3 regions of the Massilia sp. 2TAF26 genome follow, and region 1 is predicted to be linked to each of the others. Evidence: predicted binding sites of a transcription regulator. Region 1 holds the regulator's gene; each other region holds the start of a gene.
The links. The regulator LexA, encoded in region 1, represses DNA repair genes until DNA is damaged. The targets are predictions, from matches to a motif close to ACTGTATNNNNATACAGT.
Positions count from the first base shown of each region.

Region 2: imuA (translesion DNA synthesis-associated protein ImuA) is a predicted target of LexA. The motif match lies at 7,408-7,425, and genes of this name have one in related genera.
Region 3: AB4Z32_RS10795 (PA0069 family radical SAM protein) is a predicted target of LexA. The motif match lies at 3,121-3,138, and genes of this name have one in related genera.

Region 1 covers NZ_JBFRFV010000044.1:10,884-20,305, reverse strand. The annotation lists gene AB4Z32_RS26085 (replicative DNA helicase) at 1-27, opposite strand, end outside; gene rplI (50S ribosomal protein L9) at 145-597, opposite strand; gene rpsR (30S ribosomal protein S18) at 631-921, opposite strand; gene priB (primosomal replication protein N) at 941-1,225, opposite strand; gene rpsF (30S ribosomal protein S6) at 1,259-1,642, opposite strand; gene lexA (transcriptional repressor LexA) at 1,926-2,567, shown strand; gene AB4Z32_RS26055 (tetratricopeptide repeat protein) at 2,673-3,437, opposite strand; gene AB4Z32_RS26050 (tetratricopeptide repeat protein) at 3,512-4,321, opposite strand; gene AB4Z32_RS26045 (tetratricopeptide repeat protein) at 4,342-5,145, opposite strand; gene AB4Z32_RS26040 (cystathionine gamma-synthase family protein) at 5,228-6,469, opposite strand; gene purF (amidophosphoribosyltransferase) at 6,528-8,051, opposite strand; gene AB4Z32_RS26030 (CvpA family protein) at 8,083-8,571, opposite strand; gene AB4Z32_RS26025 (SPOR domain-containing protein) at 8,576-9,422, opposite strand, start outside.
Region 2 covers NZ_JBFRFV010000020.1:304-9,725, reverse strand. The annotation lists gene AB4Z32_RS19160 (alpha/beta hydrolase family protein) at 1-174, opposite strand, end outside; gene AB4Z32_RS19155 (ParD-like family protein) at 286-498, shown strand; gene map (type I methionyl aminopeptidase) at 495-1,262, shown strand; gene AB4Z32_RS19145 (DUF3147 family protein) at 1,259-1,609, shown strand; gene AB4Z32_RS19140 (SGNH/GDSL hydrolase family protein) at 1,652-2,818, shown strand; gene AB4Z32_RS19135 (extracellular catalytic domain type 1 short-chain-length polyhydroxyalkanoate depolymerase) at 2,815-3,771, opposite strand; gene AB4Z32_RS19130 (phasin family protein) at 3,891-4,523, opposite strand; gene AB4Z32_RS19125 (hypothetical protein) at 4,779-5,129, opposite strand; gene AB4Z32_RS19120 (Y-family DNA polymerase) at 5,232-6,719, opposite strand; gene imuA (translesion DNA synthesis-associated protein ImuA) at 6,649-7,389, opposite strand; gene trhA (PAQR family membrane homeostasis protein TrhA) at 7,657-8,274, shown strand; gene AB4Z32_RS19105 (hypothetical protein) at 8,310-8,564, opposite strand; gene AB4Z32_RS19100 (SAM-dependent methyltransferase) at 8,749-9,384, opposite strand.
Region 3 covers NZ_JBFRFV010000008.1:94,014-103,435, reverse strand. The annotation lists gene AB4Z32_RS10815 (HlyD family secretion protein) at 1-394, shown strand, start outside; gene AB4Z32_RS10810 (efflux transporter outer membrane subunit) at 403-1,785, shown strand; gene AB4Z32_RS10805 (NADPH-dependent FMN reductase) at 1,814-2,437, shown strand; gene AB4Z32_RS10800 (tRNA-uridine aminocarboxypropyltransferase) at 2,475-3,095, shown strand; gene AB4Z32_RS10795 (PA0069 family radical SAM protein) at 3,206-4,417, shown strand; gene AB4Z32_RS10790 (AAA family ATPase) at 4,480-5,034, shown strand; gene AB4Z32_RS10785 (diguanylate cyclase) at 5,448-6,761, shown strand; gene AB4Z32_RS10780 (ankyrin repeat domain-containing protein) at 6,762-7,301, opposite strand; gene AB4Z32_RS10775 (gamma-glutamylcyclotransferase) at 7,342-7,908, opposite strand; gene AB4Z32_RS10770 (LysR family transcriptional regulator) at 7,925-8,806, opposite strand; gene AB4Z32_RS10765 (fumarylacetoacetate hydrolase family protein) at 8,920-9,422, shown strand, end outside.

The sequences.
Region 1 (9,422 bases):
GATCTGCGGGTCTGCTGGGGTGTTCATGGCCGACATTATACCTTTTCCGCATCGCCGGCTGAAATGATTGGTGATTTTCCAAGCATAAAAAAAGCCGGGCAAGCCCGGCTTTTTTCATTCCTGCAACAGATGTTGCTGGATTATTTAGGCAGCTTCGCCCACGACTGCAACAGTCACGTCGACGACGACGTCGGTGTGCAGTGCGACGGCAACCGGGTGCTCGCCGGTGGTCTTCAGCGGGCCGGTCGGCATGCGCACGTTGGCCTTTTCGACGGCGAAACCTTGCTTGCTCAGGGCTTCAGCGATGTCGAAGTTGGTCACGGAACCGAACAGACGGCCGTCCACGCCAGCTTTCTGGGCGATGGTGATGGTCATGCCGTTCAGCTTGTCGCCCTGGCCTTGAGCGGCTGCCAGTTTCTCGGCGGCTGCTTTTTCCAGTTCGGCGCGCTTGACTTCGAACTCGGCCACGGCCGATTCGGTTGCACGGCGGGCTTTCTTTTGCGGGATCAGGAAGTTACGTGCGTAACCGTCCTTGACCTTGACGACGTCGCCCAGGTTGCCGACGTTGACGACTTTTTCCAGCAGGATGACTTGCATATTATTCTCCAGTATACGTGTCGTGACCGACGATTAAGCGTTGTGCAGGTCGGTGTACGGCAGCAGGGCCAGGTAGCGGGCGCGCTTGATGGCGGTGTCCACTTGGCGCTGGTAGTGCGCCTTGGTACCGGTCAGGCGTGCCGGCATGATCTTGCCGTTTTCCTGGACGAAATCCTTCAGGGTGTCGACGTCTTTGTAGTCAACCTGTTCCACGCCTGCAGCGGTGAAGCGGCAGAACTTCTTGCGCTTGAACAGCGGGTTCTGCTGTTTACGCTTCAGTTTTTCCTTGGCTTTGTTTTTGTCGAACTTTTTACCGAATGCCATTTTAGGCTCCTGTATCTATCTAAATGAAATCAATGATGTGAAACACCAGGGCTTTGCTGTTGCGGTTCTTCCTGGCCATGAACCCTCGAAACTCGTAGACGGCACCGAGTTCGGCGTCGGCAAATCGCTTCGAAACATCGCCCGCGGCCAGCGCGGTGATCTCGAATTCGACCTGCCTGGCAATCCCTGCTTCCACCTGCTGCGATCCATGTTGCAGGATGCCGCTGACGATGGGGATGCCGGCCGGGGTGTAGCGCAGGGCATCGCGTTCCGCGATGCTTGCGACCAGCAACAGCTCGTTCACTGCCCTTGCGCGCTTCTTTCTTAAGATTAAGAATTAAGCGGCTGCGGCCGGAGCAGCTGCCTGCTCGGCGCGATGGCTCTTGGCTGCGTCTTCGCGCTGCACCGATTTCATCATCGGCGACGGCGCGGTTTCGGCCTTCTTCATCTTGACGGTCAGGTGACGCAGCACGGCATCATTGAATTTGAATGCGGTTTCCAGCTCGACCAGGGTCTCGTTGTCGCACTCGATGTTCATGCAGATGTAGTGTGCCTTCGGCAGCTTCTGGATCTGGTAAGCCATTTGACGGCGGCCCCAGTCTTCGACGCGGTGGATGTTACCGCCGCGCGAGGTGACCGTGGTCTTGTAGCGCTCGATCATCGCCGGAACCTGCTCGCTCTGGTCCGGGTGGACGATAAACACGATTTCATAATGACGCATGCAACACTCCTTAAGGACGTTTAAACAAATGCCCACCTCGGCGTCAAGACGAGTGTGGGAAGGGAAAGCCCGACATTATAACCGCAAAAACGTCAAGAGCTCAATCGCCATTTCGAGGCCGCGTTGGCGGCCCGGCTTGCCTACCGAGCATCGGCTGTGCCCGGCAGGCAAAAAAAACCGGCAAATCGCACGGATTCCCCTTGCGCCCGGCGCAATACTGTACAAAAATACAGGGTATCGGGTTCGCCCCGCACTACCGCTCACCTACGAATTAATCTTTGACATGCTCAAGCTCACCGCACGGCAAGAACAGATCCTCAACCTGATCAAGGAAGCGATCGACAACACCGGTTTCCCGCCGACCCGCGCCGAAATCGCGCAGGAGCTGGGCTTCCGCTCGGCCAATGCGGCCGAGGAACACCTGCAGGCCCTGGCCCGCAAGGGCGCGATCGAAATCTCCCCCGGCACCTCGCGTGGCATCCGCCTGGTCGGCGCCGCAGCCGAACCCGCTCCGGCACCGGCAGTCCCGGCCGCCCTGCTGATGTCGCTGCCGCTGGTCGGCCGCGTCGCCGCCGGTTCGCCGATCCTGGCCCAGGAACACGTCGAGGCCACCTACTCGGTCGACCCGGCCATGTTTTCGAGCAAGCCCGACTTCCTGCTGAAGGTCAAGGGCTGGTCGATGCGCGACGCCGGCATCTGCGACGGCGACTTCCTGGCCGTCAAGAAAGTGGATTCGGCAAAGAACGGCCAGATCGTGGTCGCCCGCATCGGCGACGAAGTCACCGTCAAGCGCTACCGCAAGAGCGGCGGCACCATCGAACTGCTGCCGGAAAACCCGGACTTCTCCGTCATCACGGTCGATCCGCACACCGACGAGTTCGCGCTCGAAGGCCTGGCCGTCGGCCTGCTGCGCTCTTGGCACTGAGCTGGCACTAAGCCGGCACCGAGCCGGCACTAATTTTTGCCACTTGGCAAAATAAACGCCCCGCCCGGCTTGCGCCTGCGGGGCGTTTCTCATTCGGCGGACGGCTTACTTCGTGCCTGCGCCGTTATAGTTGTTCTTGCGCGCTTCCAGGTCCTTCTCGCGTTCGGGCGTCGGCCCGCTCTTGACGATCTCGTTGTGCTGGCTGACATAGGCGTCGGTGGCGTCGCGCCAGACCGTGAAGTCGGCCACGACCATCTTGGCGCTGATCCTGGCGTCTTCCGACAGCCCCTCCTGCACCGCGTCCAGGTGCTTGCTTGCCGTCTCGTATTCGGCCTTGGTCATCAGTTTACGGATGTCCTCGGGAATACGCTTGCTCAGCGGGGTGACCGCATTCAGGTGCTCGGCATAGCGGTTGTAGCAATCCTGCCAGGTCTTCATCTTCGCGCTGTAGCGGTCGATCTCCTCGGTCTGGCGCGACACCGCCGGGAAGCGCGGCGCCGGGCAGCGGTACTCGTCGGTACGGACATCCGAGCCGTCGTATTTCGTCATCCAGTAGTCGATGTCGGCGCGGCGGACCTCGCGCTGCTTCATCATCTCGAGCGAGGCGATGGCGACGGCATTGCCTTTGGCCGCCGCCTTGCGGAACCAGGCGGTGGCCTTGTCCATGTCGATGGCGCCGGCTTCGCCGTAAAAATACATTTCGCCCAGGTGCTGCTGGGCCGTGACGTTGCCGGCATTGGCCAGCCTGGTGTACTTCTGCAGGGCTTCTGGATAAGCCTTCTTGGCGAACAGGGCGTCGGCATCGGCCAGCTCGTCGGCACGGACGGAGCCGGCCGCCAGCAATGCGACGCATAACAGGAGAGTCTTCATGGAAAAGAGCTGTGAAGCAGGGCTGTGAAAAAGAAATTTATCATACCCCCACAGCCCTGCCAGCTCAACAATCCTTACTTGTTGCCGCCCCACGAACGCTGCGGACGCGGCGCCTGCTCCCCCATTTTACGCAGGTAGGAATCATTGGCTTCCCGTGCGTGCTGTTGCTCGTCGTTATGGCGGCGCTTGTCGTCCTCGGTCCTGGCGTTCGCCTCGTTGACAAACTTTTCGGTGGCCGCGTACCAGGCGTCACGGTCGCCGGCAAAGGCCAGCGCCTCGGCCTGGCGGCGCATGGCGGCGCCCGTCAGGGCATCGTTGACGCGGCCGGCCGCCTGCTCGGCCTCACGCGGACTCATCAACTTGAAGACGTCGGGCGGGATACGTTTGCTGCCTTGCGGCGCCTGCTTCACGTTGGCGACGAAATCGTTGTGGCAGGTTTCCCACTGGGCGATCTCGGCCTGGATGCGGTTAATTTCCTCATTGGTCCTGGAGACCACCGGAAGCTTCGGTATCGGGCAGGCAAACTTGCCCGATACCAGCTCCTCGCCCTTGTAGCCGCCGGTCCAGTAAGCCAGGTCGGCGGCGCGCTCCTCGCGCTGCTTCAGGATCGCCAAGGTCTCCTTCGCGCCGCCATGCCCGCCGGTGGCGGCCTTCTGCAGCCAGGCCTGCGACTTGCCCAGGTCGGGCGCGGTGCCGTTGCCATGCCAGTACATCTCGCCCAGGCGGAACTGCGCCTCGGCATTGCCGGCGTTCGCCAGCTTCGTCAAGATCGGCAAGGCCTTGTCGTATTCCTTCGCGCGCAAGGACTTTTCGGCATCGCCCAGATCGTCGGCCCGCGCCATCCCGGCGGCCAGCATCAGCACCGCAAATGCAAGTCGTTTCATCGTCGCTCCCGATACAAGCCTTATTTGCCGGTCGACGCGGGCTGGGCAAAGGTGGCGCCCTGCGTGACCCTGCGGTTGTATTCGTTGCTGGCATCGGCCGCGCGCCGGTTCTCGACGTCGAGCTGGCGCTTGTTCGCCTCGCTCTTGGCATTCGATTCCGCCACGAAGGACTGGGTTGCCGTGTACCAGGCGTCGCGCTCCGAGGTGAAATTCAGCGCCTCGGCCTGGCGGCGGCTGATCACGGCCACCGTGACGTCATCGATGCGGGAGGCGGCCTGCTCGGCTTCGTGCGGGCTCATCAGCTTGAGGATGTCGGCCGGGATGCGCTTGACGCCCGGCGGCGCCTGGTTCACGCCGGCCACGAAGTCGTTGTAGCAGGTTTCCCATTGCGCGATCGCGGTGCTGACCCGGTTGATGTCCTCATTGGTCTTCGACACCTGCGGGATCTTCGGCATCGGGCAGGCGTACTTGCCCGTCACCAGGTCATCGCCCTTGTAGCCGGTCCAGTAAGCCAGGTCGCCGGCACGCTGTTCGCGCTCCTTGAGGACCGCCAGCGACTCCTTCGCGCCGCCATGGCCGGACGCTGCGGCCTTCTGCAGCCAGGCCTGCGACTTGCCCATGTCGACCGCGGTGCCGTCGCCATACCAGTACATTTCGCCCAGGCGGAACTGCGCTTCGGCATTGCCGGCGTTCGCCAGCTTCGTGTAGATCGGCAAGGCCTTGCCGTATTCCTTGGCGCGCAAGGCTTTTTCGGCATCGCCGAGATCGCCGGCCCAGGCCATCCCGGCGGCCAGCATCAGCACCGCAAATGCAAGTCGTTTCATCGTCTCTCTCCACATGATTGGTGAGAGCGATCATAGACTTGCCTTTGTTTTATGACAATTCGCTATGGATAAAACGCCGTGTTCAGTCGGCCAGCGCGTTGCCGAAGTCGGCCAGCAGGTCCGCCGTATCCTCGATGCCCACCGACACCCGGATCAGGGATTCGGCGATGCCCATGCTGGCGCGGCGCTCCGGCCCCATCTCGAAGAAGATCGTGTGCGCGACCGGGATCACCAGGGTGCGGGTGTCGCCCAGGTTGCTGGCCGGGATCGCGATCTGCAGGCGGTTCAGGTAGTCGAAGCAGTCGATGCCCTCCTTCAGCTCGAAGCTAAACAGCGAGCCGTAGGCACGGAACAGGCTGGTAGCGATGCCGTGCTGCGGGTGCGAAGGCAGGCCCGGGTAGTGGACGGCGGCGACGCGCTGGTCGACTTCCAGCATCTTCGCCAGCGCCAGCGCGTTGGCGCAGGTGCGGTCCATGCGCAGGGCCAGGGTCTCGGCGCCGACGGCGATGTGGTGGGCGGCCTCCGGCGCCAGCGAGGCGCCGAAGTCGCGCAGCGATTTGGCGCGCAGCTGGGCCATACCCTGGGCCTTGGCCGGCTGCTTGCGGAAGTTCGGCGCGATGTTCGGATAGGCGCTCCAGTCGTACAGGCCGGTGTCCGTCAGGGCGCCGCCCAGCGCCATGCCGTGGCCGCCGATCGACTTGGTCAGCGAATTGACCACCAGGCCGGCGCCGACCGCCTTCGGGCGGAACAGCCAGGGCGTGGTCATGGTGTTGTCGACCACGTAGAGGATGCCGCGCTGGCGGCACAGCTCGCCGATGCGCGCGAGATCCGCGATCTGAGTGCGCGGATTGGCGATGGTCTCGACGAACACCAGGCGCGTGTTGGGCTGCAGCGCCGCTTCGACGTTGGCGACGTCGGTGGCATCGACGAAGGAGACCTCGGTGCCCTGCCCCGCCACCGTGTTCCACAGGCTGTTGGTATTCCCGAACAGGAAGCTGGACGAGACCACGTGGTCGCCTTCCTTCAGCAGCGCCTGGGCCAGCGCGCCGATCGCTGCCATGCCGGTGGCGAAGCACAGGGTGGCGACGCCGTCTTCCATCTTGGTGATCTTGTCTTCCAGCGCCGACACCGTCGGGTTGCCCTGGCGGCCGTAGCGGAAGCCCGGTTCCTTGCCCTGGAAGACCGAGGCCAGCTGGCGCGCGTCGCCATAGCCGAAGGCCACCGAGGTGTGGATGGGCTTGTGCAGCGAGCCCTGCTCGATGGTCTTGCGGCGGTCGTTGTGGAGGATGGTGGTGGTGAAGCCGTAGTTGTTCGTGTCGCTCATGATCGTGTCGGTACAAATGAAAACGGGCGCCCGAGGCGCCCGTACGATGATACGTGATTTACTCCGCCGCTACCGGCGGGTTCAGATTCAGCTGGGTCCGCACCAGATCCTCGGACGACTTGCCCGAGCTCTTGTGGCGGTGGTTCTCCAGCCTGTCCAGGTACTCCGGCGAGATGTCGCCGGTGATGTAGACGCCGTCAAAGCAGGACGCCTCGACGCTGGTCAGCGCCGGATTCACGTCCATGATCGATTTCTTCAGCGCCTCGATGTCCTGGTAGACCAGGCGGTCGGCCGTGATCTCGCGGCACACCTCTTCCACGGTGCGGCCGTGGGCGATCAGCTCGTCGCGGGTCGGCATGTCGATGCCGTACACGTTCGGGTACAGCACCGGCGGCGCGGCCGAGGCGAAGAAGACCTTGCGGGCGCCCGCTTCACGCGCCATCTGCACGATCTCGCGGCTGGTGGTGCCGCGCACGATCGAGTCGTCGACCAGCAGCACGTTCTTGTCCTTGAACTCGGAAGCGATCGCGTTCAGCTTCTGGCGCACCGACTTCTTGCGCATGCCCTGGCCCGGCATGATGAAGGTGCGGCCGATGTAGCGGTTCTTGATGAAGCCTTCGCGGTACTCGACGCCCAGTTTCAGCGCCAGCTGGATCGCGGCCGGACGCGAGGAGTCCGGGATCGGCATCACGACGTCGATTTCCTCGACCGGGATCTCCTCGCGGATCTTGTCGGCAAGGTATTCGCCCATGCGCAGGCGGGTCGCGTAGACCGAGGCGCCGTCGATGACGGAGTCAGGACGGGCCAGGTAGACGTATTCGAAGGCGCAGGGATTCAGCGACGGGTTCTCGGCGCACTGGCGCGAATGCAGCTGGCTGGCGTCGTCGATGAAGACCGCCTCGCCCGGCGCGATGTCGCGCACGAAGCGGAAGCCCAGGCCCTCGAGCGCCACCGATTCGCTGGCGACCAGGTATTCGGGGCCGTTCTCAGTCTCGTTCACGCCCAGGCACAGCGGACGGATGCCGAAGGGGTCGCGGAAGGCCAGCAGGCCGTGGCCGGAGATCTGGGCGATCACGGCATAGGCGCCGCGCACGCGCTTGTGCACCATGGCAACCGCCTTGAAGATGGCATCCGGATCCAGCGAGTAGCCGTCGGCGGCGGTCTGGATCTCGTGGGCCAGCACGTTCAGCAGCACTTCCGAATCGGAACCGGTGTTCACGTGGCGGCGGTCGATGCGGAACAGCTCGTCCTTGAGCTGGGCCTGGTTGGTCAGGTTGCCGTTGTGCGCCAGCGTGATGCCGAACGGCGCGTTCACATAGAACGGCTGCGCCTCCTCTTCGCTGGACGAGCCGGCGGTCGGGTAGCGGCAGTGGCCGATGCCGGAATTACCCATCAGCGAGCGCATGTTACGGGTGCGGAACACGTCGCGCACCAGGCCGTTGGCCTTGTACATCGAGAACATGCTGCTATGGTTGGTTGCGATACCGGCCGCATCCTGGCCGCGATGCTGCAGCAGCAGCAATGCGTCATACAGCAACTGGTTGACGGGGGCTTGCGAGACGACGCCGACGATGCCACACATGGTGCGCTCCTAAACAGCTGATAATGAAAAATTAATACTGCACGTGCTGCGCGAAGGCAGCCGGCAAGAAAGGCTTGACCGTGCGCGCCCCGGTTTCCGCCATGGGAGAGAGCAACGCGTTTTTCCAGAAAGCCTGTTGGGGAATGGAAGTCATCCCACACAATATGACGCCGGCCAGCACGATTACAATCCCCCGGCCCAGTCCGAACAGGCCGCCGAGTCCGCGGTCGGCCAGCGAGAGGCCGGAAGCCTCGATCAGCGCGCCGATCGCCAGGGCCAGCAGGCCCATCAGTACACGTACGCCCAGGAATAGTGCAACGAAAGCAAGGATCAGCCTCAGCGACTCGCCCGGAACCACCGATGGTAGCATGGGCGCCAGCTTCGCACCGAAGGCGTTCGCCACCACGAAGGCTGCGACCCAGCTCACCAGGGACAGGATTTCCTTCACCAGCCCACGCATGGTGCTGATGACGACCGACGAGATCAGGATGAACAGGACGATGTAATCGAAAATCGTCACGGCTTCAAACAGGGGTCATGAAGCCCGACAGGCCGATGCGGCCCAGCTTGGCGCGCACTTTCTCGGCCTCGTCCTTGCTCAGGGGGCCGATCTTCACCTTGATCAGTTCGCCGGCCTTTTCGGTGTGCGAATTGATGCCGGCGCCATGCAGTTTCGCCTGCAGTTCGGCGGCCTTTTCCTGGCTCGACAGCGCCGCGACCTGCACCACGAATTTCTGCGAGCCGGCGTCGGCCGGCTGTTTGTCCTTCTCGGCCTTGTCGGTCTTGTCCGCGCCCTTCCCTTCGAGGATGGCGAGGGCACGCACGTCGTCGCGCGGCTTGACGGGCTTGTCCTCGAGCTTCGGCTTGTCTTCGCTCTTCGGCTTGACCGGCTTGTCGGCCTTCTCGGCCGGCTTGTGCTCGGGCCTGGGTTCCGGCTTGTGTTCGGGCCTGGCTTCCTGCTTCGGCTCGGCCTTCGGCTTGGGCGGCTCCGGCTTGTGTTCGGGCTTGTGTTCGGGCTTGGGCAGCTCGGCCGCGCCCTGCGGCTTCGCGGCGGCGGCCACGGCGGGTTTCGACGCGGATTTCGAGACCGGCGGCATCTGGACGATTTCCTCGTCCTTGCCGACGCTGTCCTCGGCGGCCACGGCGGCCACGGTCCTGTCGCGCGCGCTCGCCGGTCCGGCTTGCGCGGCGGGAGCCGAGGGATCGGCCGGCACCGGCAGCGGCACCGCCTTGTCCTTGGACGGGATCTGGATCGCGATGTCGCCTGCCAGCGTCTTGTTCGGTTGGGAATCGAGCAGCATCGGCAGGCCGACGGCGGCCGCCAGCGCCAGCGCGATAGCCCCCACCAAGCGGCGCCGCGCCCGCTTCTTC
Region 2 (9,422 bases), on a different contig from region 1:
GGCCACGCCGAGGTCGGCCAGCCCCTGCGAGATGCGGGTCGCCGCCAGCACGTCCTTGCTGCAGGTGAAGCAGTGGGCGAACAGCCCATAGGCGCGCGGCGTGCCGTCGGGCGCATCGAGCTTGGCCGAGATCTTGCCGTGCGGCCCCTGAAAATCCATACGTTCGGTAAGCATACCTTCCTGTCCTTGCTGAAGATGGCGCCACTGTGCACGGGATTGGCCATGCTTGCAACGCGCCTGAGTATTTGTATATACTTCGTATATGGACTATATATGGAACATACAATGGGCATCGTAAACATCGACGACGAGCTGCACGACCAGATACGCAAGGCCACCTCGGTCTCGTGCCGCTCGATCAATGCGCAGGCAGCATTCTGGATCAAGATCGGCATGCTGTGCGAAATGCACCCGACCCAGAGCTTCAACGAGATCGTGGTGCGGGAGTTGCGCGAAGCGGGAGTCGAGGCCATGGCGCCCAGAATGGCCGTGTCATGACCAAGCGCCCCGAAGAAATCGTCCTGATGGCGGCGGCGGGCAAGCTGCTGGCGGAAGTGTTCGGCCACCTGGACAAGCTGGACCTGATCGGCATGTCGACGATGGAAGTCAACGATCTGGCCGAGCGCTTCATCGTCGAGACGCTCGCGGCGCGCCCGGCCAGCAAGGGCCAGTACGGCTATGCCTACGCCCTGAACTCCTCGCGCAACAACGTGGTGTGCCACGGCGTGCCCTCGGCCGCCGAGATCCTGCAAAGCGGGGATATCGTGAATTTCGATATCACGCTGGAGAAGGACGGCTACATCGCCGATTCCAGCAAGACCTACCTGGTCGGCGAGGTGGCGCCGGCGGCCAGGCGGCTGGTGCAGGTGACGTACGAGGCGATGTGGAAGGGGATCAGGGCCGTGCGTCCGGGCGCCCGCCTCGGCGACGTCGGCCATGCGATCGAGCGCCACGCGCGCCGCAACGGCTACTCGGTGGTCAGGGAATATTGCGGCCACGGGATCGGCCGCGAAATGCATGAGCCGCCCCAGGTGCTGCATTGGGGGAAGCCGCAAACCGGCCTGATGCTGCGCGAAGGCATGGTGTTCACCATCGAGCCGATGCTGAACCAGGGCCGCGACGACGTGTTCACCGAGGACGATGGCTGGACCGTCGTCACGCGCGACGGCAAGCTGTCCGCGCAGTTCGAGCATACGGTGGCCGTGACGCGGCAAGGCGTGCGGGTGCTGACCTTGCGCGCCGGGGAGAAGATGCCCGCATGATCTGGATCGTCACGAAATACCTGGTCACGGCCGCCGTGGTCGTCGCGGTATCGGAATTCGCAAAGCGCAGCGACAAGCTGGGCGCCCTGATTGCCGCCCTGCCGATGGTGACGGTGCTGACCCTGATCTGGCTGCACGTGGAAAAGCAGCCGGCATCGAAGGTCGCCAACCATGCCTGGTACACCTTCTGGTACGTGGTGCCGACCCTGCCCATGTTCCTGGCGTTTCCCGCGCTGCTCGCCAGGCTTGGGTTCTGGCCCACGCTCGCGGTCTGCGTGGTGCTCACGATCGTCTGCTTCGCGCTGTTTGCGATGTTCGTCAGGCGCTTCGGCATCACGCTCATGTAAGCGTGCGAAGTGCGGCGCCGAATGCGGCGTAGAATGCAGCTCATGCATGAAACCACTCTTCCGATCCGCACCCCGCTGACCCGCGACTTCATCCACGGCGCGCTCGACGTCGAGCAGACCGAAGCCGGCATCCTGCCGCACCGCCTGCCCGCCTGGGCGCGCGTGCAATGCCCGGACGCGCAGCTGGCGATGGCGGAATCGCAGCCGTCCGGCGTGCGCCTGGTGTTCCAGACCGCGGCCACCGCGGTGGAGCTGGACGTGCTCGCGACCAAGCGCGTCTACAGCGGCCTGGGCCCGCGCCCGGACGGCATCTTCGACCTGTTCATCGGCGGCCAGCTGGCGCGCCAGGGCAGCGTGCAGGGAGGCCGGATCCTGCACATCGACATGAGCACCGGCGCGACGACCGTCACCGGCGGCGAGGCGCGGACCCTGCTTTTCGGCGGCCTGCCTCCCGGGCAGAAGACGATCGAGATCTGGCTGCCGCACGACGAGATGACCGAGCTGGTGTCGCTGCGTTCCGACGCGCCGCTGGATCCGGTGCCGGCCGTGGGCAGGCGCCGCTGGGTGCATCACGGCAGCTCGATCAGCCAGGGTTCGAATACCACCCACCCTTCCGGCACCTGGCCTGCGGTCGCCGCCGTGCGCACCGGCTTCGACCTGCTGAATCTCGGCTACAGCGGCAATGCCCTGCTGGATCCTTTCGTTGCCCGCGCCATCCGCGAGCTGCCGGCCGACGTCATCAGCCTCAAGATCGGCATCAACCTGGTCAACAAGGACCTGATGCGCCTGCGCGCCTTCGGCCCGGCCATGCACGGCTTCCTCGACACGATACGCGAAGGCCATCCGGACACGCCGCTGCTGGTAGTTTCGCCGATCTTCTGCCCCATCCACGAAACCCTGCCAGGGCCATCGGTGTACGACATGGATGCGCTGGCCGAAGGCCGCCTGCTGTTCAAGGCGGGCGGCAGCGCCGACGAGGGCCGGCAGGGCAAGCTGACCCTCGGCGTCATCCGCGAGCAGCTGCGCGCGATCGTCGGGCAGCGCCGCGCCGGCGATCCGAATCTTCATTACGTCGATGGCCTCGAGCTGTACGGCCCGAACGACAACCTGCGGCTGCCGCTGCCGGACGAACTGCATCCGGATGCGGCCAGCCACCGGCTCATCGGCGAGCGCTTCGCCGGGCTGCTGCGGTCCGCCTCGCTGCGCTAGGCAGCCGCCGGATGATTCATGAAGAAGCGCAGCATTTCCTCGCTGGCGTTGGGGCCCTGGATATCGGTGTAGCTGCCATGCGGGTTGCCGCCCGACCAGACGTGACCGGTACCGTGCACGGTCCATTGCTCAGCCAGCACGCTACCGTTTTTTTTGCGGTGAATCTGGCGAGTGAACTTGCGTCCGCCGCTGCAGCCGGTTTCTTCCACGATCGCGATGTCGGCATGCTTGCCCCGCCTGTGCGCCGGATCGCTGTCGACGGATTGTCGCACCACGCCGTTGCTGTTCTTTCGATTCACCGTGGCGTCGGCATCGCCGTGAAAGACGATCACCGGCGGATTGGCGTGCGGGACGGTCGGCGCCAGCGCGGCCGGATCGTGACCGTCGCGCATGGCCAGCATCGCGCCGATGCCGCTGGTCGCGCTGCCGTGCGCCAGGCCGGAGTGGCAGCCGACCGCGCTGAACAGATCGGGATAAGTGCGTCCCAGGATCACAGCCATCGCGCCCCCCGATGACAGTCCGGCGACCGCGACGCGCCTGGCATCGACCGCATGCTCGACCATGATGCGCCGGGTGAGTCCTGCGATCAGCGCCGGCTCGCCTTCGCCGCGCCGCTGGTGGTCCTGATCGTACCAGTTCCAGCACCTGTTCCAGTGCGCGCTGCAGGACTGCTCGGGATACAGGACCAGGCAACCGTATTCCTCGGCCAGCGTGTTCATGCCCGTGCCGCGGGCGAAGTCGGCGGCGTCCTGCCCACAGCCGTGCAGCATCACGACCAGCGGCATCGGCTCGCTGCGCGCGTCGCTGGGAATAAACAGTCGGTAGCGGAGGGTTTGCCCTTCCTCCTCGTGGTATCCGGACGCGAATTCTCCGGCCGGCGGGGACGGGGCCGCATGACCGTTCCCCGAGAAAATGGCGAACGGTGGCCAAGCGTCGAATACTGTATTGAACATGGGCTGATTCCTGGGTGAGCTGATACGAGTCTCCTGTAGAAATGAAAAGCGGCGGCGAGACTGCGTGGTCATCGACGCCGCGAGGGATGGCCCTGCAAAAGCAGGGCCGGAAAAGGAGGTCAGCGCGGCTTGGCGGGATTCTTGTTGACGGATTCGTGCGCCTGGTTGCCCTGCATATTGCCCTGGGCGCTGACTTTGCCGGCCGGTCCCTCGGCCTCTACGCGGACACCGGCATCGCGTCCGCCGCTTTGCAGATTGCCCTGGAACTGAGCGCCAGCCCTTTCACCGCGCTTGCCTTCCTGCTTGAAAAGGTCGCGAAAGTCTTTCGCGGCTTCTTCTTGCTGGCGCATGCTCTTGCTCGTTTCTTCGACGGCGGCACGCGTCACGTCGTCCGCCAGCGCGCGGGCGGTACGCGACGTCTCCGGCACATGCCGTTCGGAGACTTGGGTCAGGTCGACCTGGGTGGCGGAAGCGATCTGGGAAAGATGCTGCTGGTAGACGCGCAGCGTTTCGGTGGCCGGCTGGGCGCGCGCTGCCGCCAACGACATCGCTTCGGTCGGATGCTCGGTCGTCAGCAAATGCTGGCCGGCCTTGGTGGCTTGCTCGAACAGAGACTGGGTCAGCTGCATGTTCAGTTGGCCGATCTGCTGGAAAGAGCGCGACATGGCCTGGGACAGCTCGTTGAAGAATGCGACCTGGGCATCGATGTGCAAGCGGAGGGCGGGATTGACGGATTGCGGGAATGGATACATGGAGTACCTTTAGAAAAACATACATGGAGTACGGAACATCCCGGATGGGATGGGCCGATGCGCCTGGGGGATTCATGGACAGGGCAGCACAGACTGCCTGGAGGGATCGCGATCCTGAAGACCGCGTGCAGAAGACATACTATGCGCTCTTTTCGACACGTGTGCCGAAAACGTGCAGGAGTATTTTTGTGTATTGGTTGCCGGAAAAAGCAGGCTCCGGGCGCGCCTTCCGGCGACGGTCAGGCAGCGGCGCTTCTAGCTTTCCTGCCTGCCTTCCGTCCCTACGAGTCCCGGTTCGTGCTTTGCATACTCGAGTGCGGCAGACAGCAGATCGTAGCGGTAAGGACCGTACAAGTAGTGGCCGCGCTCGTACACGATGCCATGCGCCGCCATTTGCAGCCGATCTTGCGGCGTCGGTCCGACCCATTGCTTCCAGTGGCGCGGCGTCTGGTCTTCGCGGAAACCGGGTCTGGCCCGGTCCAGCTTTGCGTAGCCGAACGCGTCCTCGAGCCGGTCGTAGCTGTACTCCCGGTAGTGGTACGTCCGTCCGTCGAAGCAGATGCCGACAGCGGCCGCGGCCGGTGGCAGAACAGATGATGAGTCCACGATGTCCTCACAGGAAGTCGTCGCGCACGAAGCTGGCGGGGAAAATAACAATACACCCGCGGCCCTTGCTTCACCTAGCATTTTTGGACTGCCACCGCGGACTTATCCGAACAGGCCGTGCAGGAACCAGCGCGGCTCGGACTCGTCTGCCCCGATCCTTTCCCGGTACACCCAGTACAGAGCGTGATCCTGCCCCTCGGCGATGAAGTAGTCGCGGGTCTCGGGTCCATTCCACCAGCCTGCCTCGATCCGCTCCGGGTTCGAGGCCATGCGCAGCGGCGATCCATAGAAGGGCCGGTGTTCGCGCATCAGCAGCGCGATCGGCTTGGCCAGCAGCCAGGTCGGACGCGGCAGGCTCATCACGTCGGGCGGCATCTGCGCATTGCGCGCGCGGTCGCTGACCTTCTGCTGCACCGGCACCCAGACATTCGCCTGCTCCGGACGGTAATCGGCCATCGGCCGCGCCTGCAGCACGTTGTCCGCGCCCAGGCGCGCCACCAGCAGCTCCAGCATGCGCATGCGGTCTTCCTCGCTGCCGCCCGGCTCCGGGAACAGGGAGTCGCTCAAGGGCGCCATCGGCTGCAGCTGCTTCGCCTCCAGGCCGAGGCCGATCACCGGCGCCTCCAGCACCAGCTTGGCCAGGCGTTCCTTCAGCAGGCGCACCAGATGCTCGTCGCGCCAGGCCGGCTCGGCCAGCGCCACCTCGACGCAGGTCGGCGGCCGCGCTTCCCTGCCCCGCTCGTGTTCGAGCCTGAGCACGATGCGCTCGACCGCCAGCTGGCGCGCGCACAGCCAGCCGGTCAGCTGCAGCAGCAGGCGGCGGGCGCCCGCCAGCAGCAGCTCGGCATCGTCGATGCGGTCGAACAGTTCGATACGCGCGGCAAAGGTTTCGGGGGCGGCGATCCACTCGTACAGTTCCGGACTCAGGCCGTAGGCGGCGTCCAGCAGGTCGAGCAATGCGCGCCCGCAGCGCCGCTGCAGGCCGGGACGCGGCAGGCGCCGCAGCTCGCCCAGGCTGGCGCAGCCGATGCCTTCGAACCAGGCCGCGAAGGGCCGCGCCGGCGGCGCCAGCAGCAGGTCCAGCAGGTCGAGGCGGCGCACCAGGGTCGGCATCTTGAGCGTGCGCCGCATGCTCCTGTGACCGCCGGCGCGCGCCAGCAGCCAGGCGCCGCGCGCGGTCGGGGCGCAGGCGAGCGAGGCCGTGAAGCCCAGCGCGCGCACGTCCGCGCGCACGCGCCGGCACAGTGCGCGCACGCCGCCGAACAGGCGCAGGCTGGCGCCGACGTCCATCAGCAAGGTCCCCTCCTCGGCCTCGGCCACCTGCGGCGTGTACTGCAACATCGCCAGCGCCACCGCATACAGGGCCTCGGCTTCACGCGGCGGCGAGCGCTCGTGGACCCTGGCATCGGGCATCAGCATCAGCACGCCGCCACGGCGCATGCCGGGCTGGACGCCGGCGGCGCGCGCCGTGGCGGACAACGCCAGCACGCGCTCCTGCTCGAGCACGACGCTGCCGGCGTCAGTGCACCAGCTGGGGCTGAAGACCTCGAGCGGCAGCCGGGGCAGGGACAGGCCGATCCACAGGCGCATGACGTTGCGGTTGAGTTTGTACCAGGTGGGAGGAAAGCGGCAGGAACAGCGGCGCATCGCGCTGCGGTCCCCGGCGCTTGACGAAGTCGATCTCGAGGCCGCCGGCCTGGGGCCGCAGCGCCAGGCGCAGCGGCGCGGGCGAGGCGTCCTGCCGGGAGGCCAGCGGGCGCATCATGAAGAACAGGGTCTCGCCGCCCTGCGCCGCCAGGTGCAGGCGGCGCAGGCTGTCGCCGCGCACCTGGCTCTGCCGCTCGAAGCCCGGCCAGAACAGCAGCGCGCCGCAACTGCCGCTGCGCAGCACCTGTTCGGCCGCCCATAGCGCATCGGCCATGCGGCTGGTGCGCAGCCAGATCAGCTGCGAAGGCGGCACGCCCAGCGCGGCCAGGGCCAGCGCCTGCGGCGGATGGGGCGGCTGCAGCAGCACGATGCGGCGCGCCGCCACCTCCGCCAGGGCCGGACGCAGCAGGCGCATCTCGCCGATGCCGGGCTGCTGCAGCAGCAGGTCGACCAGGGCGCCGGCCGGCCAGCCGCCGCCCGGCAGCTGCGCCGACAGGGCCGCGTGGCCGGTATCCACGCAGCGGCTTGAAGAACGCGCCAGCTGCGAGGCGCGCCAGAGCGACGGATGCAAGGATTCCGGCGCTGCTGAGGTGGAATCTGAGCAGTTGATCATAGGGTGATGCGAAGAAATACTGTATGTTTATACAGTACTATTCTCTTCAGGTTTTGGCAAGGTTTATCTTTTGGAACGCGCTGCCGGCTTCAAAAGCCATTGTTGTAAACCAAACCCGCCCACGCGCGACAATCCAAGCGTTTCAGTTTTACTGCATGCGATACTGTGCGAAGAGCTGAACTTCGGCACAGTGACGAATCAGCGACCGCCTGGTCGGATCATCACTATTTCGCTGCTGGCCGGCAGGAATTTCGCGAGTGCTGACTTATGTATTACGGCGAACGCCTCAACAGTGTCACGCATACCATTGGCGCGGTCCTGGCTGCGGCCAGCGGCGCGCTGTTGATCGTGGTGGCGGCGCGTGGCGGCGATCCCTGGAAAATCGCCAGCTTCAGCATCTACGCCGCCATGCTGCTGATCCTGTACCTGACGTCCACCCTATATCACAGCACTCGGGGCGCAGCCAAGAACGTACTGCGAAAGATGGACCATTGCGCCATCTATCTCTTAATCGCAGGCAGCTATACGCCATTCACTTTAGTCACGCTGCGTGGAATCTACGGTTGGTCGATGTTCGGCGTGGTCTGGGGATTGGCTGTATTCGGTATTGTCCAGGAAATCTGGTATGCCAAGGGCGCGCGTATTCTGTCGCTCGTCATCTATTTGATGATGGGCTGGCTTGCTGCGTTTGGCATCATGCCCCTGATTAGAGTCCTGGGCTGGCAGGGCTTTGCCTGGCTGGCAGGTGGAGGCTTGTTTTACACAATCGGCATCGTCTTTTACGCTACCGACCACAAAGTGCGCCATGGCCACGGCATCTGGCACTTGTTCGTCCTCGGCGGCAGCATTTGCCACTACATCGCCGTTTTCTTTTACGTCGCCTGAAACCCGGCCTGCCACGTACTCCGGCGCTCTTCTACTCAGCAGCCTTCCATGTCCTTGACGATCCGTGTGATGCTGATGGCAGGCGGATCGCTTGCCGGAAACGATTCTTCCAGTCCTTCATCCAGCAATTCATTCTTGTGCTTCGGACTTGTTTCATCGACTTCGTGAAACCGGTTCGACGACGCACATCGTGTTTCACCAGCCCGACCCGCATGGAGACGGATATTCGATTTTCCGGCCGGCATTTTGGAGAGCAGCAAGGGCTCGACCACTTCCACATATTCCATCATATGACTCCCACTTTTCCATGCTTCATCGCAGTCGGGTCGTGGCAGGCTGTCTCAGGCGACTTGTTTCGAATCTTGCGCCGGTCGTCGAGGCGGCCGGCTTACCTGCCGTGGATCATCAGAAAAACAATGAAGTAGTTTCACACGCAGGACGATTTTACGCGCCTTATGAATTCACGCACGAATCTCAGCGCGGATACACGAAGCCGGTGCGGATATCGGTCGGCAGCAGGCGCTTGCCATCGCGTACCATCAGGCGCTGGGGCGGCTCGTCGCCGGCCAGCGCACGCCATATCACGGGCAGCCCTTCGCCCTTGCGCAACAGCTCGTCGCTGCGTTCGAATACGTTGAGACAACCCGTGGCGGCCAGCAGCGCCTGCACGATGGTCACCTTCCACAAGTCGACACCGGCAGCATTGAACTGGCATACCAGGTAACCGCCGGTCCCGCCATAGCTGTGCACCAGCAGGCCCGGCAAGCCGTCTTTTTCGCCATCGATCACCAGCGCCAAGGCTTGTGGATCGGCGCCCTGCACGGCAGCGGCGCGCCGCGAGACCGCGGCCTGCACCCGACGCTTGATCATTGCGTGGTCGACCGGCTCGTCCTCGCGCAGGGTCCAGACGCGGGCTGCGATCTGCGACCTGGCGTTGTACGCCGCGCGCGCCAGAAACCGGCGCGACGACGACTGCACGAGCGCCGTGGCGCCGGCCTTGTTGCGTTCCTGGGGCCGCCCCTCGACCTTGGCGATGGCCGAAAGGTAAATCCACGGATCGCCGGACAGCAGGCCTGTTTCCTTGCCTTGTTTGATGGTGATGATGAGCATATGAAGGCTTCGTTTTCAGAAGCCGAATGATACAGCAA
Region 3 (9,422 bases), on a different contig from region 1:
CCAGGTGACGGTGCGCCTGGGCGCCTTCGTCAACGCCGGCGCCCAATTGACCGCCCTGGTGCCGCAGACCATGTGGGTGGTGGCCAACATGAAGGAAACGCAGATGGCCGACGTGCGCCTGGGCCAGCCTGTCAGCTTCACCGTCGACGCCCTCAACCACGCGAAGATGCGCGGCCACGTCGAGCAGATCTCGCCGGCCACCGGCTCCGAGTTCTCGGTGATCACGCCGGACAACGCGACCGGCAACTTCGTCAAGATCGCCCAGCGCATCCCGGTGCGGATCAGCATCGACCCCAACCAGGAACTGGCGGCGCGCCTGCGGCCGGGCATGTCGGTGGTGGCCAGCATCGATACCGGCGCCCCCGCCGCCGCGCCGAAAGGGCAGCAGCGATGAAGAGGGCCGTGCGCGCATCGTTCGCCTACGGCGCTGCCATGCTGCTGCTGGCCGGCTGCCGCATCCCGGTGCAGGACCGCCCGGGCTCCACGCTCGAGGTGCCGGCGGCCTGGCGCGCGCCCCTGCAGGTGGGGCCGAACGCCGCCGTCGAGCAGGAATGGTGGCGGGCCTTCGGCGACCCGGCGCTGGACGCCCTGGTGGCCCAGGCGCTGGCGCGCAACGGCGACATCCGCAGCGCGCGCTCGCGCCTGCAGGAATACCAGGCCCGCATCGGGATCGCGCGCTCGGCCTTGGCCCCGAACCTGTCCGTCAGCGCGGGGCCGACCCGGGCGCGCAGCATCGGGCCCTTCGGTACGCCGATCGAATCGACCAGCATCACCGGTAATGTGCAGGCGGCCTACGAGATCGATCCCTGGGGCCGGCTGGAGGCCGCGACCCGGGCGGCGCGCTTCGATTACGCGGCCCAGCAGGCGGCGGCCGAGGCGACCGCGCTGTCGGTGGCGGCCAGCACCGCGTCCGGCTACCTGAACCTGCGCGGCCTGGATGCCCAGCTGGCGCTGGCGCGCCAGACCCTGGCCTCGCGCGAGCAGTCGCTGGCGCTGGCGAAGCGTCAGTTCGAGGTCGGCTACAGCTCGCGCCTGGAACTGTCCCAGGCCGAGGCCGAGTACCGCGCCACGGCCGCCGTGGTGCCCCAGCTGGAACGCTCGATCACCCAGCAGGAGAATGCCCTGGCCCTGCTGGCCGGCGCCAATCCGGGACCGGTGGCGCGCGGCGCCGGCCTGGTCGCGCTGCGGGCGCCGGGCATCGCGCCGGGCCTGCCGTCCGAACTGCTGCGCCGCCGGCCCGACATCGCCCAGGCGGAAGCGGCCATCGCCGCCGCCGACGCCAGCCTGGCCGCCGCCCGCGACCAGATGCTGCCCTCGCTGCGCCTGACGGCATCGGTCGGCGGCTATGCGCACACGCTGCCCGACCTGCTGGGCGCCGGCACCACCTTGTGGAGCGTGGGCGGCAGCGTGCTGGCGCCGCTGTTCGACGCCGGCCGCCTGCGCGCCCAGGCCGAGATCTCGGCCTCGCTGCGCGACCGCGCCGTGTTCGCCTACGAATCGGTGGTGCGCAACGCCTTCGCCGAGACCGAGAATGCGCTGACGGCCGTGCAGCGCCTGCGCGAGCAGCTCGACCAGACCGAGGCGCGCCGGGTTGCCACCGCCGAGGCCCTGCGCATCGCCCACAACCGCTACCGCAACGGCTACTCCTCCTACCTGGAAGAGCTGGACGCCCAGCGCAACGCCTTCAGCGCCGAAACCGCCGTGCTGCAGTTGCGCGCCAGCTGGCTGGCGGCGCACGTGGACCTGTACCGGGCGCTGGGGGGAGGCTGGCGCGTGGCACCATGAATCACCAATCGCATGGATGGAGGGGAGCATGATCAATGTGGGAATCATCGTGGGCAGCACCCGCCCCGGACGCAAGGCGCCCGACGTGGCGCGCTGGGTGATGGAATGCGCGGCCGCGCGCGGCGACGCCGCCTTCGAACTGGTCGACATCGCGGACTTCGGCCTGCCGCTGCTGGACGAGCCGGTGCCGCCGTCGATGGGCCAGTATTCGCAGCCGCATACGAAGGCCTGGGCGGCGAAGATCGCCGGGTTCGACGGCTTCGTGTTCGTCACGCCGGAGTACAACCACGGGACGTCCGGCGCGCTGAAGAACGCCATCGACTACCTGTACAAGGAGTGGAACAACAAGGCGGCCGGCTTCGTCGGCTACGGCAGCGCGGGCGGCGCGCGCGCGATCGAGAACCTGCGCCTGGTGATGGGCGAGCTGATGGTGGCCGACGTGCGCGCCCAGGTGATGCTGTCGCTGTTCACCGACTTCGAGAATTTCACCACCTTCAACCCGGCCGAGCACCACGAGCGCGCGGTCGAGACCATGCTCGACCAGGTGGTGCGGTGGAGCGGGGCGCTCAAGCCCCTGCGCAAGGACGATCCCCCGGTGCCGGAGCCGGACAATATGCCGCCGCGCGGGGAGCGGGTGGGCGGCAGTTTTTGATGTTTCGTCCGCCGGGCGGAGAGTACAATCGCCGCCCATGACACCTTCAGCTTCCCGGCGCGCCACCTGCGCCGCCTGCCTGCGCGCGCGGAGCGCCTGCATCTGCGGCTTCGCGGCGCCGCTCGCCAGCCGTGTCGAGCTGCTGGTCCTGCAACATCCGCTCGAGGTGCATCACGCCAAGAACAGCGCGCGGCTGCTGCACCTGTCCCTGCCGTCGAGCCGGCTGCTGGTCGGCGAGGCGTTTGCCGCCGCCGAGCTGGACGCGGCCCTGAATGCGGACGGACGCAGGCCGCTGCTGCTGTACCCGCACACCCCCGGCGAAGCCGCGCTCGGCCTGCCGGCGCCGCCGCCGCTCGATCCTGCCGGCTTGGCGCAGCCGGAGGCGCTGCGCCTGGTGCTGCTCGACGCCACCTGGCGCAAGAGTCGCAAGATGCTCTACCTGAACCCTGCGCTGCAGTGCCTGCCGCGCCTGGCTCTGCAGGAACTGCCGCCTTCGGCTTATCGGATTCGCAAGGCCCATGCGCCGGACCAGCTGTCGTCGCTGGAAGCGGCCGTGCATGCGCTGTCCCGCCTCGAAAACCGGCCTGAACACTACACTTCGTTGCTCGACGGATTCGATCGGTTTGTGGAACAACAATCCCGTCTATTTCGCGCTTGAACCAACAATAAAGCAGGTGTACGATACTGTATATCCATACAGTACTCGGGAGCGCCATAGTGAATCGCCAACAAGCTTGGGCAGAAGACGTGGAATTGCAAGGCCAGGTCATGATCCCCCCGCGGCCGCTCGCGCCGCACAAGGGCCGTGGCGCCGTGTCGAACCTTCAGGGCCGTTACGAAGTCCACGGCCGCGAGCGTTTCGACGACGGCTGGACGGTCCCGGGGCTGAAGGATGAAGGACCGGCCGCGCCGAAGACCATTGTCACGGATGAGTTTGCCAAAACCATCCTGACCCGCAATGCATCGCCGGACATTCCCTTCAATGTCTCGCTCAATCCCTACCGGGGATGCGAGCACGGCTGCATCTATTGCTTCGCACGTCCCTCGCACAGCTATCTCGGCCTGTCGCCCGGCCTCGACTTCGAAAGCCGCATCTTCGCCAAGGTGAATGCGGCCGACCTGCTGCGCCGCGAACTGGCCCGCCCCGGCTATGTGCCCGAAAGCATCGCCATCGGCGTCAACACGGACGCCTATCAGCCTTGCGAGCGCGAACGCGGCATCACGCGCGAAGTGCTGCAGGTGCTGGCCGAGTGCAAGCACCCCTATGGCCTGATCACCAAGTCGGCGCTGATCGAGCGCGACGTCGACCTGATCGCGCCGATGGCGGAGAAGGGCCTGGCGGCGGCCGCGATCACGCTCACGACCCTGGACGGCGAGATCGCGCGCACCCTCGAGCCGCGCGCGGCCGCGCCGGCACGCCGCCTGCGCGCGATCCGCACGCTCACCGAAGCCGGCATCCCGGTCAGCGTCAGCGTGGCGCCCATCATTCCCTTCATCACGGAACCGGAGATCGAGCGCATCCTCGAGGCCGCCAGGGACGCCGGCGCGGTCGGCGCCCACTACGTCGTGCTACGCATGCCGTGGGAAGTCAACCCGCTGTTTCATCAATGGTTGTACGCTCATTTTCCAGACCGGGCTCAACGCGTCCTGAATCGCATGAAAGATATGCGCGGCGGCAAGGAATACGATAGCGATTTCGGCAAGCGCATGACGGGCGAAGGCGTGTGGGCCGACCTGATCCGCCAGCGCTTCACCAAGGCGGTCAAGCGGCTCGGCATGGACGGCTTTAATGGCCGCTTCAGCAAGATGGACGGCACGCAGTTCCGCCGCCCGCTGGTGGTGCCCTCGGCCGCGGCCTGCCAGCGCCGCGACGAGGACGTTACCCAGCTCGACCTGTTCGGCGGCGTGCCGGCGGCCGAGGCGGGCGGCAAGCCGCAGGGCGGGAAGGCCAAGGCGAGCCCGCAGATGGACCTGTTTTGAGTTAGGATGGCGCCTCGCATCTTTCTGGGATGCAAGTAATTCATTACGATCACGGGATTCATATGGAAGAGCAGGGCAGCGCAGCAGGCCGGATCAGGCGGGTGGTGTTTGTCGGTGCGGAATCGACCGGCAAATCGACCTTGTGCGAATACCTGGCGCGCCAGTACGGCAGCGTGGCCGTGCCCGAGATCGGCCGCTACATCTGGGAAGACAAGGAAGGCCAGCTGGATGCCGGCGATTATGTCGACATCGCCCTGCGCCACCGCGAGGCCGAGGACGAGCAGATGCCCTACGCCAGGTGCTACCTGTTCGTCGACACGAATGCCCTGACCACCTTGCTGCTGGGCCTGGAATTCGGCCAGGTCGGCAAGCCGGTCCCGCCCGAGCTGCTGCGCTGCGCCGACGAATGCCGCGAGCGCTATGCGCATACCTTCGTCTGTGCCGACGACATCCCCTATGAGGAGCAGGCCGCGCGCGAGAACGAAGCCTGGCGCGGGCGCATCCACCAGCTCGTCCTGGAGGACCTGGAGGCGCGCGGCATTCCGTATACCCTGGTGAGCGGCAGCGTCGAGGAACGCGGGCTGCAGGTACGCCGGGTGATCGAGGGCGTGGTCTGACTGCGGGCCGCTGTAAACGAACAAATCCGCCCGAGGGCGGATTTGCTTTATTGGCGTGTCAACTTATTTCTTCACGCATTCCATACTTACGATGCCATCTCGAATTTCAACTTTGATGTTCCTGTTGACGCTGTTTCGAGCGTCATCCATGGACTGAATTGTGTTGTTCGCGGCTTCGCAGGAGTCCTTGCACGTGAACTCCTGCATAAAACGCCACCGTACACAACGGGACGATAGCTATCCTGAATACCAAGTTTGCGTGATCGCATCAAGCACGAGGACCAAGCCGAGTGTTGTTGCGCCGTCATTCGGAATGCATATTTGATAAAAAAAGTTTCCCTTTTTATACAATTTTTCTCAGGATCCTTGTATGTTTGTGTTGCTGATGCATTCCGATACACAGACCAGGTCCCATGCCAAGCAACGTCCCGCTCTACAAATACCGTGCGCTGTTGTTGTCGCAGAGTTTCTTCATCAAGGACAACGCTGCCGAGTTGCGGCTCCACGCCCACAAATATGACTTCGACATGGCTTTCTTCAGCGAAGTCAGCGAGTTCGTGGCGGCGGTGGAGGGCGATGCCGGCAACGGCCTGTTCGTGATCGATCTCGATGCCCTGCACAATATGCAGGCCGACATGCAGGACAGGCGCAAGACCCTGATGCTGGGCGAGCTGCTGCAGCGCCTGCCGCCGGGGCGCGAATACGTCTACCTGCAGAGCTCGCGCCAGGGCGGCCGCTACCTGCTGCAGCAGAAACTGGTCGACTCCCACTGCCTGGCCTATGCCGAAAAGCCGATCGCCAACGACGTACTGGTCGACAAGCTGTTCAATCTCTTCGTCCAGCAAAAGCGCGGCGAGCTGGTACGCCTGCTCCACCTGGGAGAAGCCGGCGGATTCGACGAGGATTGCCTGCGCCAGGCGCGCATCGAGCTGATCCCGCACGATCAGGCCCAGACCCTGCACCTGCGGGTGCGCGAGCTGCAGCCCGACCTGGTGCTGGTCAGCGATGCCGAGTTCGCGCGCACCGATTCCCTGGCGCGCGTACTCAAGAAAAACATCGAAGCCGACCCGGTGCGCGAGATCGTGCTGCTGCAGCGCCAGCCGGACGCCGCCCTGATGCAGCGCGCCCTGGCGAACGGCTTCGACGCGGTGTTGCCGGCAGGCGACCCCGGCCTGCTGTGCGCCCAGCTGGTCAACCGGGCCAGCAAGATCCGCATCAGCAAGGACCTGATTGCCAAGGACCGCGCGACCGGCCTGCTGAACAAGGTCGGCCTGCAGAAGAAGGCCCAGGAACTGATCCGCCAGGCGGCGCGCGAGGAGTGTCCGATGGCCTTCGGCGTGATCGACATCGACAAGTTCAAGACCATCAACGATAGCTGGGGCCATTATTTTGGCGACATCGTCATCAAGCGCCTGGCGGTCTGCCTGGCATCCCACCTGGGCGAGCGCGACCTGCTCAGCCGTTTCGGCGGCGAGGAATTCGTGATCGTGTTCTGGGATTGCACACTGGAGCGCGGCTGGCACCGGCTGAATGCGATGCGCCAGGCCTTCGGTCTGCTGCCTTTCGAGGTGCGTTCGGGCGACGTGCGGCGCTTTTCCTTCAGCGGCGGGATGGCCGCCTATCCGGCCTGCCAGACGGAGAACGCGCTGTTCCTGCGCGCGGACGCCATGCTGTACGAGGCCAAGCAGGGCGGGCGCGATCGTATCTGTCCGATGCCTTCGGCCTGATTATCTTTCGTTGGTGCTTGCGGCCATCAGCTCCATGGTGTCGGCGGCCCCCATCCTGCGCGCCGCGTCGAGCATGGAATTGCCGTCGGCATCCAGCCGGAAGGGATCGGCGCCGCGCGCCAGCAGCAGCCGGGCGATGTCGGCGCGGTTGAACATGGCGGCGAACATCAGCGCCGTCTTGCCGTTCGGGCCGGCGGTGTCGACCTGGGCGCCATGGCTGAGCAGCAGGATGGCGATCCGCAGATCTCCCTTGAAGGCGGCGCCGTGCAGCGGGGCCTGGCCGACATCGTTCATGAGGTCCGGATCGGCGCCGTGGTCCAGCAGGACTTTCGCGGCATCGTGGTGGCCGTGGTAGCAGGCCAGCATCAGGAGGCTGTCGCCGCGCTCGTTGCGCAGGTTCGGCGGCAGGCCCTGGCCCAGCAGGGTGGCGAGTTCCGCGGCCTCGCCGGCGCGGGCGAAGCCGAATACCCGGCGCACGAAGGCGAGGGTGTCCTCGTCGAGTTCGTCGCTTGACGGCGGCCGTGTCGGTGCTGGTTGCATGCGGCGATTAGACCACAGGCGCCGGAATCGGGGCGCAGGATCAGCCGTGGAACGCTACCAGGTGGCGCTCGATCTCGAACACGTGTTCGTCGGGCTTGCCCAGTTCGCGCAGGGCCCTGGCCAGCTCCAGCAGGTACTCGCTGTTCGGTCCGCTCGGTCCGCGGGCGCCGGCGATCTGGCGCGCGATCTCGCGCTCGCTGGCCGGGCCCAGGTAGGCCGCGTTCTCGTGGGTGGCGATGTAGACCAGGCCCTCGGCCGAGCCGCCGTCCTCGAAATGGATGTCGGTGGCGAGGCGCAGGTAGCCGTTCTTTTCGCGGTAGTCGAGGTGGGCGAATTCCTCCGGCGTGACCAGGTAGGCCATGCCGTGGCAGAGCGCGCCGGCTTCCGGCACCAGGGTCACCACGCGCCCGGGCGCCGTCTCGGTGCCGCGGTGGTCGTGCGAGCCTTGCCAGAAGCGCCTGGTCCAGCCGGCGATGTGGGCCGGACGGCGTTCGAGGAAGGGGAAGTCGGCCTTGAAGATCAGGGAGCCGTAGCCGAACAGCCACACCTTGGCGTGGCTGTCGAAGCGCTTCATGGTCCGGTTGATGTCGATGGTGTTATGGGACATCCCGCCATTCTAGCGCTTACCGGGGCAAGCCCTTGCCGACGTAATCGAGGAAGAAGGCGACGAAGGCCTCGGCCGCCGGCGACAGCGAGCGCTGTCCGCGCGTATAGATGAAGAAGCGGCGTGTCAGCACCGGCTCGGCCAGCGGCCGGGTCAGCAGGCCGTGGCGCCGCACCAGGGCCGACGCATAAGGCATGCAGATCGTCACGCCGAGGCCGGCCGCCACCATCGCCAGCGCGGTCGTCATGAAGGTCACCTCGTGCTCGGGCTTGAGGGTCGCTTCGCGCAGGGACCCGTCCATATCGGCCAGCAGGCGCTCGGTGAACTGGCCGCGCAGCGAGATGAAGGGATAGCCGGCCAGGTCGTTCCAGGTCAGCTGCCCGCGGCTCTCGAGCGGATGGCCGGGCGGCAGCACGGCTTCGAAAGGCATCTCGAGCAGCGGCCGCGCTTCGAGTTCCGGGGTGTCGTCGCGCTCGGGACCGATGCCGCAGTCGACCTCGCCGGACAGCACCCGCGCGCCGACCTGCTCGACCCCGCTGTCGGCCAGGCTGACCTTGATTTCGGGGTGGCGCACTCGCCAGGCGGCGATGGCCTGGGGCAACAGGGTACATGCCATCAGCTGGGGCGCCGCGACTCGGACGATACCCTTCCTGAGTTGTGTATGATCCGCAACGTTAGCAAGCGCACGGTCGAGATCGTCGATCATCTGGCTGAATAGGGGGTAGAGCTCCTTGCCCATTTCCGTCAGTGCGATTCGACGCGTACTGCGATCAATCACCCTCGCGCCAAGTGTTTGTTCTAGTTCTTTGATCAAACCGGACAAAGCTGACTGTGTCACGTGCATGTATTGAGCAGCAAGCGTAAAGTTACCAGTCTTGGCCACAGCGACGAAGGCGCGCATCTGGCGCAGGGTGGGATTCATCAGATAGTCCGATAAATAGGTCGAAAAATATTGTTTGTATGATAGTACGTTTTCATTTTTAATTACGGCAATATTTGTCGCTGAGGAATCTCATGAAATTTGCCACTCTGAAAACCGGCGGCCGCGACGGCACTCTCGTCGTCGTCAGCCGTGACCTCGTCACCTGCCAGGCCGTCCCCGGCATCGCGCCCACCCTGCAGGCCGCGCTGGACGACTGGGACCGCGTCGCGCCGCAACTGCAGCGGGTGTACCAAGAGCTGAACCAGGGCACGGCCCAGGACGCCGTCTCCTTCCTGGAAGAGGAATGCGCCTCGCCGCTGCCGCGCGCCTACCAGTGGGCCGACGGCTCGGCCTACATCAACCACGTCGAGCTGGTGCGCAAGGCCCGCGGCGCCGAGGTGCCGCCGTCCTTCTACAACGATCCGCTGATGTACCAGGGCGGTTCGGATTCCTTCGTCGGCCCCTGCGACCCGATCGCGGTGCTGTCCGAGGACTGGGGCGTCGACCTGGAAGCGGAAGTGGCGGTCGTCACCGGCGACGTGCCGATGGGTGCGAGCCCGGAACAGGCTGCGCAGGCGATCCGCCTGGTGATGCT